Regions from separate parts of the Motilimonas thetidivivens genome, predicted to be linked through region 1. Evidence: predicted binding sites of a transcription regulator. Region 1 holds the regulator's gene; the other holds the start of a gene.

Evidence for each region. Region 1 encodes LexA, which represses DNA repair genes until DNA is damaged. Its sites were predicted from a motif close to TACTGTATNNNNATACAGTA; they were not measured.
Region 2: a site for LexA is predicted at 1,993-2,012, ahead of ACK8OT_RS08040 (exonuclease domain-containing protein). Genes of this name have one in related genera too.

The regions. Positions count from the first base shown of each region.
Region 1 is NZ_JBKFDK010000029.1:9,358-16,510, reverse strand. It holds gene ubiA (4-hydroxybenzoate octaprenyltransferase) at 1-736, shown strand, start outside; gene plsB (glycerol-3-phosphate 1-O-acyltransferase PlsB) at 802-3,273, opposite strand; gene ACK8OT_RS17405 (diacylglycerol kinase) at 3,564-3,920, shown strand; gene lexA (transcriptional repressor LexA) at 4,043-4,666, shown strand; gene ACK8OT_RS17395 (helix-turn-helix transcriptional regulator) at 4,870-5,559, opposite strand; gene ACK8OT_RS17390 (hypothetical protein) at 5,619-5,933, opposite strand; gene ACK8OT_RS17385 (carboxymuconolactone decarboxylase family protein) at 6,107-6,565, shown strand; gene ACK8OT_RS17380 (AraC family transcriptional regulator) at 6,594-7,153, shown strand, end outside.
Region 2 is NZ_JBKFDK010000008.1:13,996-21,148, reverse strand. It holds gene ACK8OT_RS08040 (exonuclease domain-containing protein) at 1-1,983, opposite strand, end outside; gene ACK8OT_RS08035 (delta-class carbonic anhydrase) at 2,279-3,130, shown strand; gene ACK8OT_RS08030 (DUF1330 domain-containing protein) at 3,235-3,510, opposite strand; gene ACK8OT_RS08025 (LysR family transcriptional regulator) at 3,626-4,528, shown strand; gene ACK8OT_RS08020 (VC0807 family protein) at 4,629-5,327, opposite strand; gene ACK8OT_RS08015 (GFA family protein) at 5,465-5,857, opposite strand; gene ACK8OT_RS08010 (VanZ family protein) at 5,885-6,241, opposite strand; gene ACK8OT_RS08005 (hypothetical protein) at 6,853-7,153, shown strand, end outside.

The DNA of each region.
Region 1 (7,153 bases):
GGTGTTAGTGGTGTTTGTGCTGGGGGTGTTTTTGATGCGCTCGGCGGGCTGTGTGATTAATGACTTTGCTGATCGCAAGGTTGATGGTCATGTTTCTCGAACTAAGCATCGTCCCATGCCGTCTGGCACCGTAAATAGTAAGGAAGCACTTACTTTATTTGGTGTGCTATGTTTAGCGGCGTTTGCCTTGGTGTTAACCCTTAACACCAAAACTATTTTGCTGTCTTTTGCGGCGCTGGCGTTGGCCTTTTGTTATCCCTTTATGAAGCGCTACACCCACTTACCTCAGCTGGTGCTAGGGCTAGCATTTAGCTGGGCGATCCCCATGGCTTATGCCGCACAAACCAATGCGCTACCGGCCAGTCTTTGGTTGCTGTTTATTGCCAATGTCACTTGGACCATCGCCTACGACACCATGTATGCCATGGTGGATCGGGATGATGATTTAAAAATCGGCATTAAGTCGACCGCCATTTTGTTTGGCCGTTTCGATAAGTTAATCACCGGCTTACTGCAAGCATTAACTTTAGTTTGCTTATTGGCATTTGCTTGGCTAACCCAAGCCGGCGCTAGTTTTTATTGGGGATTATTGGTGGCAGCTGGGCTGTTTGTTTATCAGCAAAACTTAATTAGCGCCCGCCAAGGGCCGGATTGTTTTCGTGCTTTTTTAAACAACAATTATGTTGGACTGGCTATTTTCGTTGGTATTGCCCTTGATTGGATGCTGCGCGCTTAATTTAAGCAACGCAGTACACTTTGTTTAACTTAACTTAGCTTAGCTACTGGGCTTAGCTACTGGGCTTAGCTACTGGCTTGGCGATATTGATTATCTATGGTGTGCTCTATGGTCCAGAGCACTTCATCTGACAGTAACTGGCGGGTCAGTTGATGTAACTCTCCCAGTGAAGCCGGGTTGATATTGCCTGCCTCATCGATATAAGCCTGCTGTTGCAGCTGCTCAATAAACACTTGCAGTACTTTTTGATCAAAAAACTCAGGCGCCCGAATACCGTGAATTTGCCCAAGACGCTCAGCCACTTGGGTGCTTTGTTTGGCCAGCGAGGCTAGCTCAATTTGGGTTGGGCTTTGCAGTAAGCTCAGAACGATGTGATAGCGCTGAATGGTCTCATCAATAATATTGGCCAGTAAATAGGCTTGAGTACGCAGGTTAGGGTTGATGCGATAGCTTGATGAATCTGGGTTAGTGGCATCGTCTTGCTGATTTATCCAACCCAGTTGCACTAGTTGCTGCAAGTAAGCTCGGCCTTGTTGCCACATTTCCTCTGCGTTCCAAGGTAAAAACAGTTCAGCTTGGATCAGCGGGTAGACTTGGTTCAATTTGGCTTGGAGCTGATCTAGGGTAATTCCATCATAGTGCTGAACTAGGCTGGTCATTAGCGCCGGTAGCGCAAATAAGTGAATGATATTGTTACGATAGAAGGTGAGCAGCATACTTTGATCGGCGGCAATGCTGATGATGTCGCCCAAGCTGTCTTGGTAAATATGGAACTTGTTTAGACTTAGCGCTGAATCAAGTAATGCTTGGGCTCCGCCAATGGCTCCGCCAGCGTTGTCGTTATTAGCTTCGCCGCTGGGTAAGCTGACCTGTTGGCTGTAGGGCACTTGCTTTAACAGCACTAAGTAAGCACTTACCTGAGTCAGCAATTGTTCCTTGCTTAAGGTGTGACGTTTGCTGGCCAGTAATACTAGGCTGCATAGCGGCAAGGCATTCACGGCGGCGGCATTGTTGATACCTGTCATCACGCTGCGGCCAAGTTGATTGATGGTGTGGCTAAACTCTGGACTTAAGGTTAAATCGCCTTGCTCACGCCATTGCGGCTGGACTTGATCTAAAAACTGATTCAGCAGAATGGGCTCGCCAAAGTTAACAAAGCCTTGGCCAAAGTTGCCCAGTTTTTTGGTGATGGAAAGTACCTGTAAAAACGATTCTTTTTGTTTCTTCTGCCCTTGCAGCTCCTTAACATAAGTCGCCACTTCCATTACGTGGTCATAACCTAAACATACGGGAATTAACGCGATAGGGCGGTTAGGGCTTTGCTGCATGGCTTCAATGGTCATGCCTAACATGCCGGTTTTAGCTGGCAGTAAGCGACCGGTACGGCTGCGACCCCCTTCGGTAAAAAACTCCAGGGAGTAGCCCTTGCTAAACAAATAACTTAAATAGGCTTTAAACACGCTGGCATATAGGGGATTGCCCTTGAAAGTGCGGCGAATAAAAAACGCGCCGCCGCGACGAAAGATAGGCCCAGCGGGGAAGAAATTCAGGTTGACGCCTGCAGCAATGTGCGGTGGTGTCATGCCTTGTTGATAAATCACCGACGAGAGTAGCAAGTAATCCATGTGGCTGCGGTGGCAAGGCAAAAACACAATTTCGTGGCATTTTTGCGCCAAATTTCGCACCGTCTCGGCGTTGTTTACCACTATGCCTTGATAGATTCGATGCCAGATCCAAGTTAATACCTTGTCACCAAAACGCACCATAGGGTAAGAAAAGTCTGACGCGATTTCATTAAGATAGTGGGTGGCTTTTTGTTCTGCCTGCGCCAGTGAAATACCTTGTTCTTGGCTGGCTTTAACTATGGCTTGATGAATTTCATTGGATGCCAATAGAGCGCGGCGCATTTTGTTGCGATCGGGCAATTTTGGCCCTTTGGCCGCCAGTTTCTGCCGTGCAAAATGGGTATAGGCAATTTTTTCTAACTTAGTGGCAAGATTAGGATCATCACCATAATCACGATTTAACCGCTGCAGCGAAATCGGCTTGCTAAAACGGATCAAGTTGTCGCGGCCGCGAAACAAAATAGTGAAGGCCTTATTAATCCAATTGGGTGAGCTGGCTTTCAGAATTGAAAACCACGGCTTATGGCCTTCGTAACCGGGCGCGCGACCCCAAAATAAGGTGACGGGCACCAGTTGTACGTCTATCTCACTGTCACCTTGGTGCAAATTAAGCAGGGTTTTAAATTGGTCTTGGTAAGCTTTGCGCGGGGTGCTTGAAAACAGCTGTTTGGGCATATTCAAACAGACATAGCGGGTAATGGTTTGGCCATTAATGGTCATCGGGGTGAGTGGGTCGGGCAGGCCCAAATCACGACACGCTCGCTGCAGTGTGAGCAAATCACTGGACGATAAAGTTTTTAATGCATAAACAATAGGTTTGTCCAAGTCTAAATGCAGATCCGCTTGGGGGCTCGCTGGCACGGTTTTACTGCTAACGAGATGGTTTAAGAAAAAACCTTGCAAAAAATTCATTATTTCCTATAACCTCTTGTTTTGCTTATCATCAATTATATCCTTCCTAATTGAAGTTGCAGCTGTGTTGGCTCGGTTTGCTCACTGGAACACCAGTCCTACCCCATCACATCGTTCATCTATACTTATGGGGATTTTCTCTCATGCCTCCTACCTGCCTTTCAAGTAGTTAAGGTATAGATTGCACCATGCTGTCGTCAGCTTGTCATATCACCGCTTCAAGCTACTGCATTCAATGGCGCTAAAATACACTAAAAATAGTGGGAATTTGTGAATAAAAGGACATAAAAATGGAAAAAAACACAGGGATAAAGCGGATTGTGATGGCGGCCATGTATTCCATGCAGGGCTTTCGTCATGCTTTCACCCATGAAGCCGCGTTTCGTCAAGAGCTGTTGCTGGCCGCTATTTTTATTCCACTGGCTTGCTGGCTTGATGTCGAGCAAGTTGAACGGATCTTAATGATCGCCTGTCTGCTTATTGTGATTATTGTTGAGCTGCTGAACTCGGCCGTGGAAGCCGTGGTTGACCGAGTCGGCTTAGAAAAACATGAACTAGCAGGGCGCGCCAAGGATTTAGGGTCTGCGGCTGTATTTGTTGCCTTAACCTTAACGGTTTATGTCTGGGCTGATATTTTACTGTTTTAAGTAACTCACTTGATTGGTGATTAGCCTTTGGATTTTGCTTATTTTATCAAGGTAATCCCTTGCTTAGCTTAGGCTCACTGTATATACTCACAGTTAACTGTATATAAAAACAGGCAAAAACCATGAAGCCATTAACACCGCGCCAAGCAGAAATTCTTGAACTGATAAAAGAAAACATCGCCGCCACGGGCCTTCCGCCAACGCGAGCCGAAATCGCCAAACAACTTGGCTTTAAAAGTGCTAACTCAGCCGAAGAGCATTTAAAGGCGCTGGCCAAAAAAGGCGCCATTGAAATGATGCCGGGCACTTCCCGAGGTATCCGTCTTGTTGAAGTTGAAGAAGCCGCTAACGAAGAAGAAGGTCTACCTCTAATTGGTCGTGTGGCCGCTGGTGAGCCCATTCTTGCGCAAGAGCACGTCGAGTGTAATTACAAGGTTGACCCGAATTTGTTTCACCCTAGTGCCGACTTTTTACTACGAGTTAGCGGCATGAGCATGAAAGATATCGGTATTATGGACGGCGATTTACTGGCGGTGCATAAAACCAAAGATGTTCACAATGGCCAAGTGATCGTGGCCCGAGTGGAAGATGAAGTAACCGTTAAACGCTTCCAACGTGATGGCCGCCAAGTGTTACTGCACCCAGAGAATGAAGAATTCAATACCATTAAAGTAGACTTAGCCAACGAGCACTTCGATGTTGAAGGCATCGCGGTAGGCGTTATTCGCAACGCCGATTGGATGTAATTGCCAAGTCGCGCTAACTAAATCTCAGAAAGACCGCCGAAGTTGGCGGTTTTTTGTTTTAGGACTGAGTTTGCTCTGAGAATGGGCCATGTTCGAGCAGAGAACCGTGCACCTACGATTGCAGAGGCTTTAAGACCGGAGCTCGCTCCGGAAATAAATGGCGCATACATGCCCAAGGATTAAATTGTATTTTGCTAGAGAGCTTAACCCTCTGGCGGCACATATTGCGCGATGTAATGAGGCAGTGACTTTTCTGGCCCGGTGCTAAAGTGATCCGGTAGCAGTGATAGGTGCTGGATCCTATCAATGCGAAAATGCCGATAGGCGTTTCTTAGCTCGCACCAAGCAATTAAGGTCCATACCTTACCCCAAAATATTTGCCCAAGCGGCTGTAACACGCGTGAGGTTAATGCGCCGTCTTCGGCTGTGTAGTCAATGCAGATTTTCTGCATGGCATCGGTGGCGTGGCGCAATTGCTGGCTATGAGCCGCGGTTTTAGACTGGATGTGATAATCCGGCACTAAAATCGGAAAGCTTTCCAATTGCCGCTTTAAGTGATCGGGCAACACAGACAAGATCTTATGTGAGGCGGTATTGGTGGCGCTGGCTAATTCGGGGTCGGACCAAGCCCTGACCATTCTCATGCCTAACTCTAGGGCAACCATTTCTTGCTCGTTAAACATCAAGGGGGGTAAGTGTGAGCCTGCTTGTAACAAATAACCGACACCCGCTTCACCCGCAATCGGTACGCCGGATAAGATCAACGACTGAATATCACGATAAATGGTGCGCTCGCTGACTTCCATGGCCTGGGCTAGCTGCGCGGCGGTGACGGCATATCGCTTACTGCGTAGCAATGTTAACAGGGCAAACAAGCGCTCTGATTTACTCACTGATTATCCTTATCACGGGCCAAATCAAGGTTGACCAAGCCCGTGCTTGATTGAGTTAATTACGCCGCATCGCAGGATGAAAAATGCACTTCTTGGTGCTGCATCACCACTGATTCTTTATCTATCAGGGCAATTAAGGCTTGGCAATCGGCACAGCCCATAAAGGCGTCGCTAGCGGCTTTTGCTGTCTCCATCGATTGCCAATAAACAATATCCGTCCATGTTTGCGACGCTTCATTATAACTAAGGGAGCGGTATTGAAAACCGTCCAAGCCAGCTATAAAAGCATGACTTTGTTTGGTGGCGGCAAGTAAATCTTGCTCGGTGACGCCTGCTGCCAATTTAAAGTTGACCATTTCAATAACTGTGTTCATCTTGTTTCCTTTAGGTTTGTGTTATCAACGAGATAAGCATAGGAGCTGCGAGTGTCAGACTGTGTCAGTAGGGTTTTATTTGGCGGGTAAATTTTATCATGTCGGAAATATTCAATACCGGATTCAAGCCGCTTGTTATTGTGCCTTAGAATCATAAAGGAAGGAGATAAAGCATGACATCACGAGCCAATTATATGAGCCTAGCGGCACCTGCGATGGACATTTTGATGGCGCAAGAGCGGTATTTACGCGAGCAATTTAGTGGCTCTGATACTCTAAGCCTGACAGTATGGGAGTTAGTTAAACTGTGTGTTTCGCAACTCAACCAATGTGCTTTTTGCATTGATATGCACAGTAAGGAAGCGTTGGCGCAAGGTGAAACGGTTGAGCGTATTTTAGGTTTAAATGCGTGGCGAGATATGCCATGGTACAGTGAAGTAGAAACAACCGCATTGGCACTTGCCGAGCATTTAAGTCTAGGTAAGGTTGTAGATCAGCAAACATACGACCAGACCCGTGACGTGTTAGGTGAGCAAGGCTTGGTTGACTTAACCATTGCCATTAATGCGATTAATAGCTGGAATCGCATCGTCAAAACCTTTAAACCTGAGGTAGGTAGCTATAAACCATAACAATACACCAGGCCCCGCGCTTAATTTTTTGCTGTCCCAGCCTAAAGGGCAGCTAGCGCCGCTGCTGCAAGGCATATGGTCAGCCAGTGTTTGCTCAGCGCAAGCAGAGCCAGTCTCGCGTGCGCTTTATTCGGATGCGGGCAGCGGTGTGTTATTTCATTTGACGGGAGAGGTCAGTATTGGCGACCATAAACTGCCTCATGGCGTGATTGCATTGCCCATTAGCAAGGTATCACAGCGCGTCACCTTGATGCCGGGTGCACAACTGGCTGGCTTGCGTTTTCATCCTGCTATTAGCTACGGCGTATTTGGCCAGCATGTTCATGCGCCTAGCCTGTTAACAGGCAGCATGGGGCGATTAGATAATCTCGACGGCCTATTTCAAGCAGTTAAAAAACAGTCAAGTCATCAGGACCGAATTAATGAAATAACCCATTGGGCAGAGCAAATGCTGCAACACAGCCAAATCTTGCCCCATTCGTTATCGCAAGCGTTAGCAGAAGTTGATTTACACGCTTCGCAGGCCGAGCTTAATGAGCACATACCATTAAGTCAGCGCCAAATTGAGCGTTTGTTTAAGCGCTGGCT
Region 2 (7,153 bases), on a different contig from region 1:
TAATTTAGCGCGATGATAAGCTAACCCACAGCGAGTAAATTCGGCTTTCACCATGCCCATATCAAAATTCACGTTGTGGGCAACAAAAATGGCACCTTGGCTAAATTTATCAACCGTTTTCGCCACTTGCGCAAACTCGGGCGCGTCGGCCACCATTTGATTGCTGATTCCGGTCAGCGCGGTAATGCGCTGCGGGATATGGCGCAATGGATCCACTAAGCTAGTGAACTGATCCACCACCTTACCGCCAACCACCTTCACCATGGCAATTTCGGTAATGCGATCATAATCTTTATGGCCCCCTGTGGTTTCCACATCAACAATCACATAAGGCTGCTGCGGATCGAGTTGCCACTCAACAGGCTGAATCGATACCGCTAAGCCTGCTTGGCTTAATTGCTGGATCCTGATCCACTGATTGCGACGCAAGCTATCACCGGGCGCTTTGATTTCTTGCGCAAACAACTGACCGTCCTTGACGCCGATTAAGTCAGGGTAGCCATCCTTTACGCTTAAATATTGCTGGCTCATTAATCGTAAATGACTGATCAAGGCATAGCTTGGCGCATGGTCAACCAACAGCGCCAGATCTTGCAATAAATCGTCGTACCAAAACATAAAACCGTTAGGCTTACCATAATGTTGCGCCACTTGCTGTACCAACCAAGCCTTGAACGCAGCAGGTGTTTGCAGGTGAGCGAGTCGAGTTTCTATTTCAGTGCGAAAGGTGGCATAAAAGGCATTGTCTTTGATGGTTTTCGGCAGTAAGGAAAATTCATTGCTGAGCTGGCTTTTCTCGTCTTGATAAAGTTCGGGCCAGAAAGTTAAACAAAATAAGGCTCGCCAAATCTGGTTCTCGCCGTAAATGGCGGTAATACCTTGGCGCTGATAATAATCAATCACCCCTTGCTCTGGTGAGCCAACAAAAGCCTCATCTAAGGCTATGGCTGGCGCGGCATTGCGTAACATCTCGGTTAAGATTGAGGTACGCTGTGCTGAGAACTTCAAGCGTAAGAAATCTTGCGCAAAAAACACCAGGTGCTCATCGCTAGCGTCATCCAAAATAGCATTTAATAACTGCTGACACAGTTCCAATTCGCCCTGTTGGTATAAAATACGAATGCGCTTTTCTTGCGCCGAGGCATGCCCACTTAACGCCAGCAAGGCCAGCCCTTGTGCTGGGTCGCGCTCGAGTAATTGCAAACCCAGTTTATAGCTGAGCAAATCAAACTTATCGTTGGCATAGCTACCTACAGGTGTCACTTTTTCTGCACTCAGCAGCCCTTCAGCGGCTTGCCATTTTGCCGCTTCATCCCATTGTTTTAACAACCTAAGCTGTTGGCTGTAGTGGTAGCCAGATTGTGCCTCAGCCAGCCGATCAAAATGGGCATTTAAGCGGGGAGCTGACGAACTAGCCATCGTTTTCAATACACCCAGATCACGCATTGCAAATTGCGCTAAGGTGCCACCTAGGTGGCCAAAATAAAGAAATAAACAGTACTCGAATAACGTCCGAAAGTCGGAGTGCAAATAAGCCAGACAAAGCTCATGCTGAGTCGTATCAACAACACCGCTATGTTCTAAAGCGCATTGATACCACAGTTGTTTTTTGGCCGAAGCTGGAGGAGTAACTGGCGCATTTGCACTCATGCAAATGGTTTGTAGCTGGGCTTTATTCAGCTCAGGTAGTAAATCCGATAAAGGGGCGGATGCAGCTGACGAGACTAATTGCAGTGCCTTTAGCTCAGCAATGGCAGCATCACGATCGGGTATTTCGACATAATCTAATTGTGCCCACTGCACAAAGCGACTTTTACGATTCACAATACGCACCAGTAAACACAAGGCGGGCTCGGTTAACCCTTTCACCTGCGCAAATTGCTGTTGTTGCTGCACCGTTAGCAAATGCTGGCTGGTTGATTCAATAAAACGCACCAGCTCAAAAAAGTGGCTAAGATAATATTTTTCGGGCAGGGTTTTCATACTAAAGACCACTGTATGTAGATACAGAAATCATAACCCAGGTTGGGTTGTTTTGCCAAAATCTTTCATCTTGCAATTCATAAAATCAAAGTTAATTCATTAACTTAACTTAATATTGCTGGCTATAAAAAGATGACATACATCACAATTTTAGCAAGTGAAATCCTCTATTCTTGCGCCTCCTTAGTATTGACCAGCAAGCATTACAGGCTCAATAGAGCCTACTGGCATACCACTCTATTGGCGCGACGTTATCACATCGTGCCGTTAGGCATTTGTTAATTGGAAGAACATTATGACCAAAACACTACTCGCGCTTTGCACTAGCATTGCTCTTTTCCCCCTTGCTAGCCAAGCCGCCAGCGATCACAGCGTCGACGATAACGTGATTGCACAGCAACGCGCTGCTCTTGCCGAAAATACCCAAGGAAAGGGGTTCGGTCCACAATCACCACGCGACATCGATACCTTAGCGGGTAACAACAAGCGTATTTTCTCTGCTGCGCCAGCTTACACAGCCATGAACCTGTGTAATATTCACTTTCACAAAAATGCCGAGCACAAAGGCGGTGAATTTACCAAATATGCAGGTAACGGCGATGGCAAAGGCTACGAAAGTGGTTACGTTTACAGTGGCAAGTTAACCGAAGCTGAACTTGCTCCATTTGCGCAAGAAGTGGGGAAAGGCGAGCACAATAAGCTAAAATCGGGCGATACCATTGAATTGCACTACGTGCACTCAAGCGCCCAAGTGAAACCGGGCCCAACGCTAGGCTCATGTTTAAGTGATGCCATCGGCAACCCACAACTGCGCGTTGAAACCCAAGTGTTTGTATTGGTTAATGACAGCAAGGCGCTAGACTTTGTTAAGCTAACCGAATACGCCGAGCAAAACGGCGTCTACCAAGCCCTTAACATCCCAACCAACACAGGCACGCCAATTCAATACGCGGGCTCAACCACAGGTCCAAGCTACAATGAAAAAGGCTCACCGTTCCAAGTGACTTGGAGTGTGCGCCCACAAGTGGCCAAAGTGAACATAGCAACCGTTGCTAAATGGTTAGAAAGCAACGACTTCAACGAAGATCATGCGCACGGTGTTCGCAACCTAGTGATCAACCCAGATCTACTTTCTGCGGGTCACTAAGCAATAGACCCAGTAGGAGCCGCAGTCATGCGGCGATAAATATCCAAACTCGCCCCCATGTAGATGGGAGGCGAGCTCGGCGATTTAGCAAAGAGCTCCTGCTATCAAATCAAATGAAACTGACTGCGCATGGCCTGATTACGCAAACCTGTTAATGCCTGGTAAGCCTCACTGTAATACCAAGCTTTTGCCAATTCGTGCGAGTCAAAACGCAGCACCGCCTTGTGGCTAAAACCCGTTTCACCATGCAGCACTTGCAGCTCGCCCTTACTCATAAACTCACCGCCAAAAGGCACTAAACTAGCCGCGGCTTGTTCACGATATTGCGCCATTAACTGCGCATCAAGTGGCGTTGAATCCACGATCACTAAAGCTGTCATTGTCTATCTCCTATTTTGCTAAACATCTCGACTAGCTCATCTAATCGATTGACTTAGTATAAAAAACCAGACAAAAATCAACAATAACCAAAAAATTAACTGATTGTTTAAAATAATGAACACTATCAAGCTAGCGCCGCTGTTGCTTATTTTTGTAGAAGTCGCCAACAAACGCTCTTTTTCGGCAGCGGCGAAAAAACTGGGTATGAGTAAATCGGCCATCAGCCAACAAATAAAGCGCCTAGAGCAAGAAATCGGCCAGCAATTATTGGCCCGCAATACCCGCGGCGTTGCCTTGACCGCCGTAGGCCAAAGTCTGTTAAGCCGCAGTGAATTGCTTAGCGCGCACCTAAGTCAAACCCTCAAGGAATTAGACCAAGTTAAAACCGAGCCAAGCGGCTGCTTTAAAATCGCCGTACCGCCTTTTTTTGAACAGCACATCGTAATTCCAGCGCTCAAGCAGCTATGCCTAGCCTACCCAAAACTGAAACCTGAGTTAGTGATTACCGGGAAATGGCAAGATTTAAGAGAGTACAATCTGGATGCGGCTATTTTTGGCGGTAATCTGCGCGACAGCCAGTATCGCGCCCTCCCCATCGGCAAAGTAGCAGAAATTTTTTGTGCCTCGCCGCGCTATTTACAACAACATAATAAGATCACTGAACTAAACCAGCTTAGCCAGCATCAATACCTAGCCACACCGTGGCAACAGCAACAGATCCAATTATTTGAAGTCAGCACCAAGCAAGCACACACCCTTAATTTAGATCATGCAGCTAAAACCAACACCCTAAGCACGGTATTAGAAATGCTACTTAATGACATGGGCATCGCTCTGTTTCCCGCTTTTTTAGCGCAGCAACAACTAGCCAATCAACAGCTGATCCAAGTGCTGCCTAACTACCAAGGCCGCGCGTGGCAGTTTTATTTTCTACATGCTTATCAAGGTGACAAGCCCGCTCACGTTGAGCGTTTCTACCAGCTAATTTGCTACTACTTTAAGCAGCGCAATAGTTAACCCCAACCTGTGGCAGCCGAGCTCGCTCGGCGAATAAACTAACAACCAGCCCCCTCTTCAGCGCAAAAAAAAGGCCGCTCAAAGCGACCTGATGTGCATATTACTTTTTGGGAGACATCACTTCTTCTAACGTCAGCCCCGTTAGATCGCGTATCGTGCGCCATAAATAATAAAAGATACCTAGCATCATCAGCATCGACGGCAAGGCGATCATGGGATAACTGTATAAGGTTAACTGACCCAACTCTTCATTAAATGCAGGGGTGCCAGCAGGACTCGTCACCAACCATTTGGCCAACACATAATTCATCACCGCCGAGAAAGCAAAAGAAGCCGACACCAAATACGTCGCCTTTAGCAAACGCTTTTCAAACGCCGCCGTACTGTGGTGCTCTTCCAGCTTTTGCTTGATCTTCTCAACATCCATCACGTCGGGATTGAACAACAAGGCTCGCACTAATGGATAAGGCGTAAAGGCAGAAATTAACACTGCCGTTCCTATCACCGCAGGGATCGCGGCTTCTTTAATCGCCAACCATTTAGTGTCTAACTCAAACAAGCCAATACCACCGGTTAGCGCCACGCTAGCTAAGCCAAGTAACGCAATAAAATTGAATTTACGGTACTTGATTAACTCAAACAGACCCCACCCTAGCGGAAAAGCCAAGGCCACAATCAAGCCGCCCGTGGCGCCTAATTTTTCATCACCACTCATTTTCATCAAGATAAAAGAAGGAATAATGATACTGACCAAGAGGTCAATCATAGGACGCGGTTTATGGGACGAGGAAGTTTTCATGGTTGCTGTCATTCTTTGCCAATAAGGAGCCAAGGTTATAACGAATTATCCACCATAACACAATTATTGCCGTGCGCTTATTCGGTTTCTATTGCCGGATCTCGCACAGCACGGCACCCAATTTTAATGCCGCACCGTTAAGCTATGCCTTGCTCAAAACAAGGTGCATCAAGCACTTGCGCTAACCAGTCAAGCTTTGACTCACAAAAGACATTCACATCTGGCTTCATGGCTGTGGCCGCTTGGATGGTGCCGAAATAAAGCATATTTAAACCCGCTAACTTCGCATTACGATTGAAAATAGCTGTGCCACAGGTAGGACAAAAATGCTTAGTCGCATTGTCCGTCACATTAAAATGAGCCAGCTCGCCCGCTACCAGTTTAAAATCCGACTGCAAAGCCACCGCATAGGTAGAAAAAGCAGCGCCATTCATGCCGCGACATAATTGACAGTGGCAATTCACGATTTTTTTAATGTCACCATGAATTTCATATTTAACCGACTGACAGTGGCAAGCACCTGTGATCATGGAATTTCCTTAATGTTAAAAAGACAACTAGAGTTTGGTTAACAAACATCGCGCAAGAGATGCAAGCAAGACACCTATCACTAACCCTAACCCATTGGCAGCCAAATCCAACCACTCACCATAGCGATTAACATAAGGCTGAATTATTTCAATTAAGCCACTGTAAACCAAATAACCCAACACTAACAGTAACCACCTGCGCGGCCGCATCAATGCCACAGGAAAGGCGAGCAAAGCATAGGCAATAAAATGATGGGTTTTATCCGTCCCTGGCACAGGCGGCAGGCTAGCGATGGGATAAAGAGACAACACCGAAATCAGCACAAGAATAATGGCGGACAGCCACAGCCAGTACGACTGGATAAAACGTAAACATTGCTTCAAAGCAGGCTCCTAAAATGACAAAACGCGCGCATCCAGCGCGAACACCACCGGCAACATAACTCAAAATGTGCGTATTAGCCAACTAGGTGGCAATAAGTCGGACCACCCAACTCTTCGCTCTTAAAGCAGGCCCTGTTTAAAGCCAATTTAAAAGTGACGGTCCTATTATTCATGACTGTCCTATTATTCAAAGAGGTCAATCATAGGACGTGGTTTATGGGACGAGGAAGTTTTCATTGTGTCTGTCATTCTTTGCCAATCGAGGGCCAAGGTTATAGCGAATTATCCACCAGAACACAAATGCCACGGTTTAACTTCTTTGAGGAATAAATTGGTAAGCAGCACATCGGTATTTACATCAAGCAAGTTCAATTAATTAGGATCTGTTGATGCATAGAGCTCATGAGTCATTGCACGATATAACCATTTGAGCACGGCAAATAAATGAAAAGTCACATTATTTCACTATCACACTCTTAATTCATTAAGATATAATCACAAAAAAATCAACAAACTGATGCTATGTGTTCGCTTGTGAACTCACCAAGAAGCGTTGGATACGCGATTATCATCAGAACAACTATCTAATTGAAAAATAAAGAGCGCAAAAAATGAGCAATATTTTAACCTCAATAGCTTTACTACTCCTATCAGCATCCTGTCTTGCCGCTGATACCAAGGTTACAAAAGCAGATATCGTTGGCACTTGGTGTTATTACGAAGTGGTGATCTCAGGTAAGCCAATGGAATCTAACGACGAGTACACGTTCTTAGAAAATGGCGAATATAGCTATAAAACCCCCATTGGCATCACAGGAAGTGACCTATGGGAAATCAAAGATGGTTTTTTATTACTCGGCGGCCCCAAGAAACCCAAAATAATCAGTTTGGTTAATGACACGCTTACGCTAG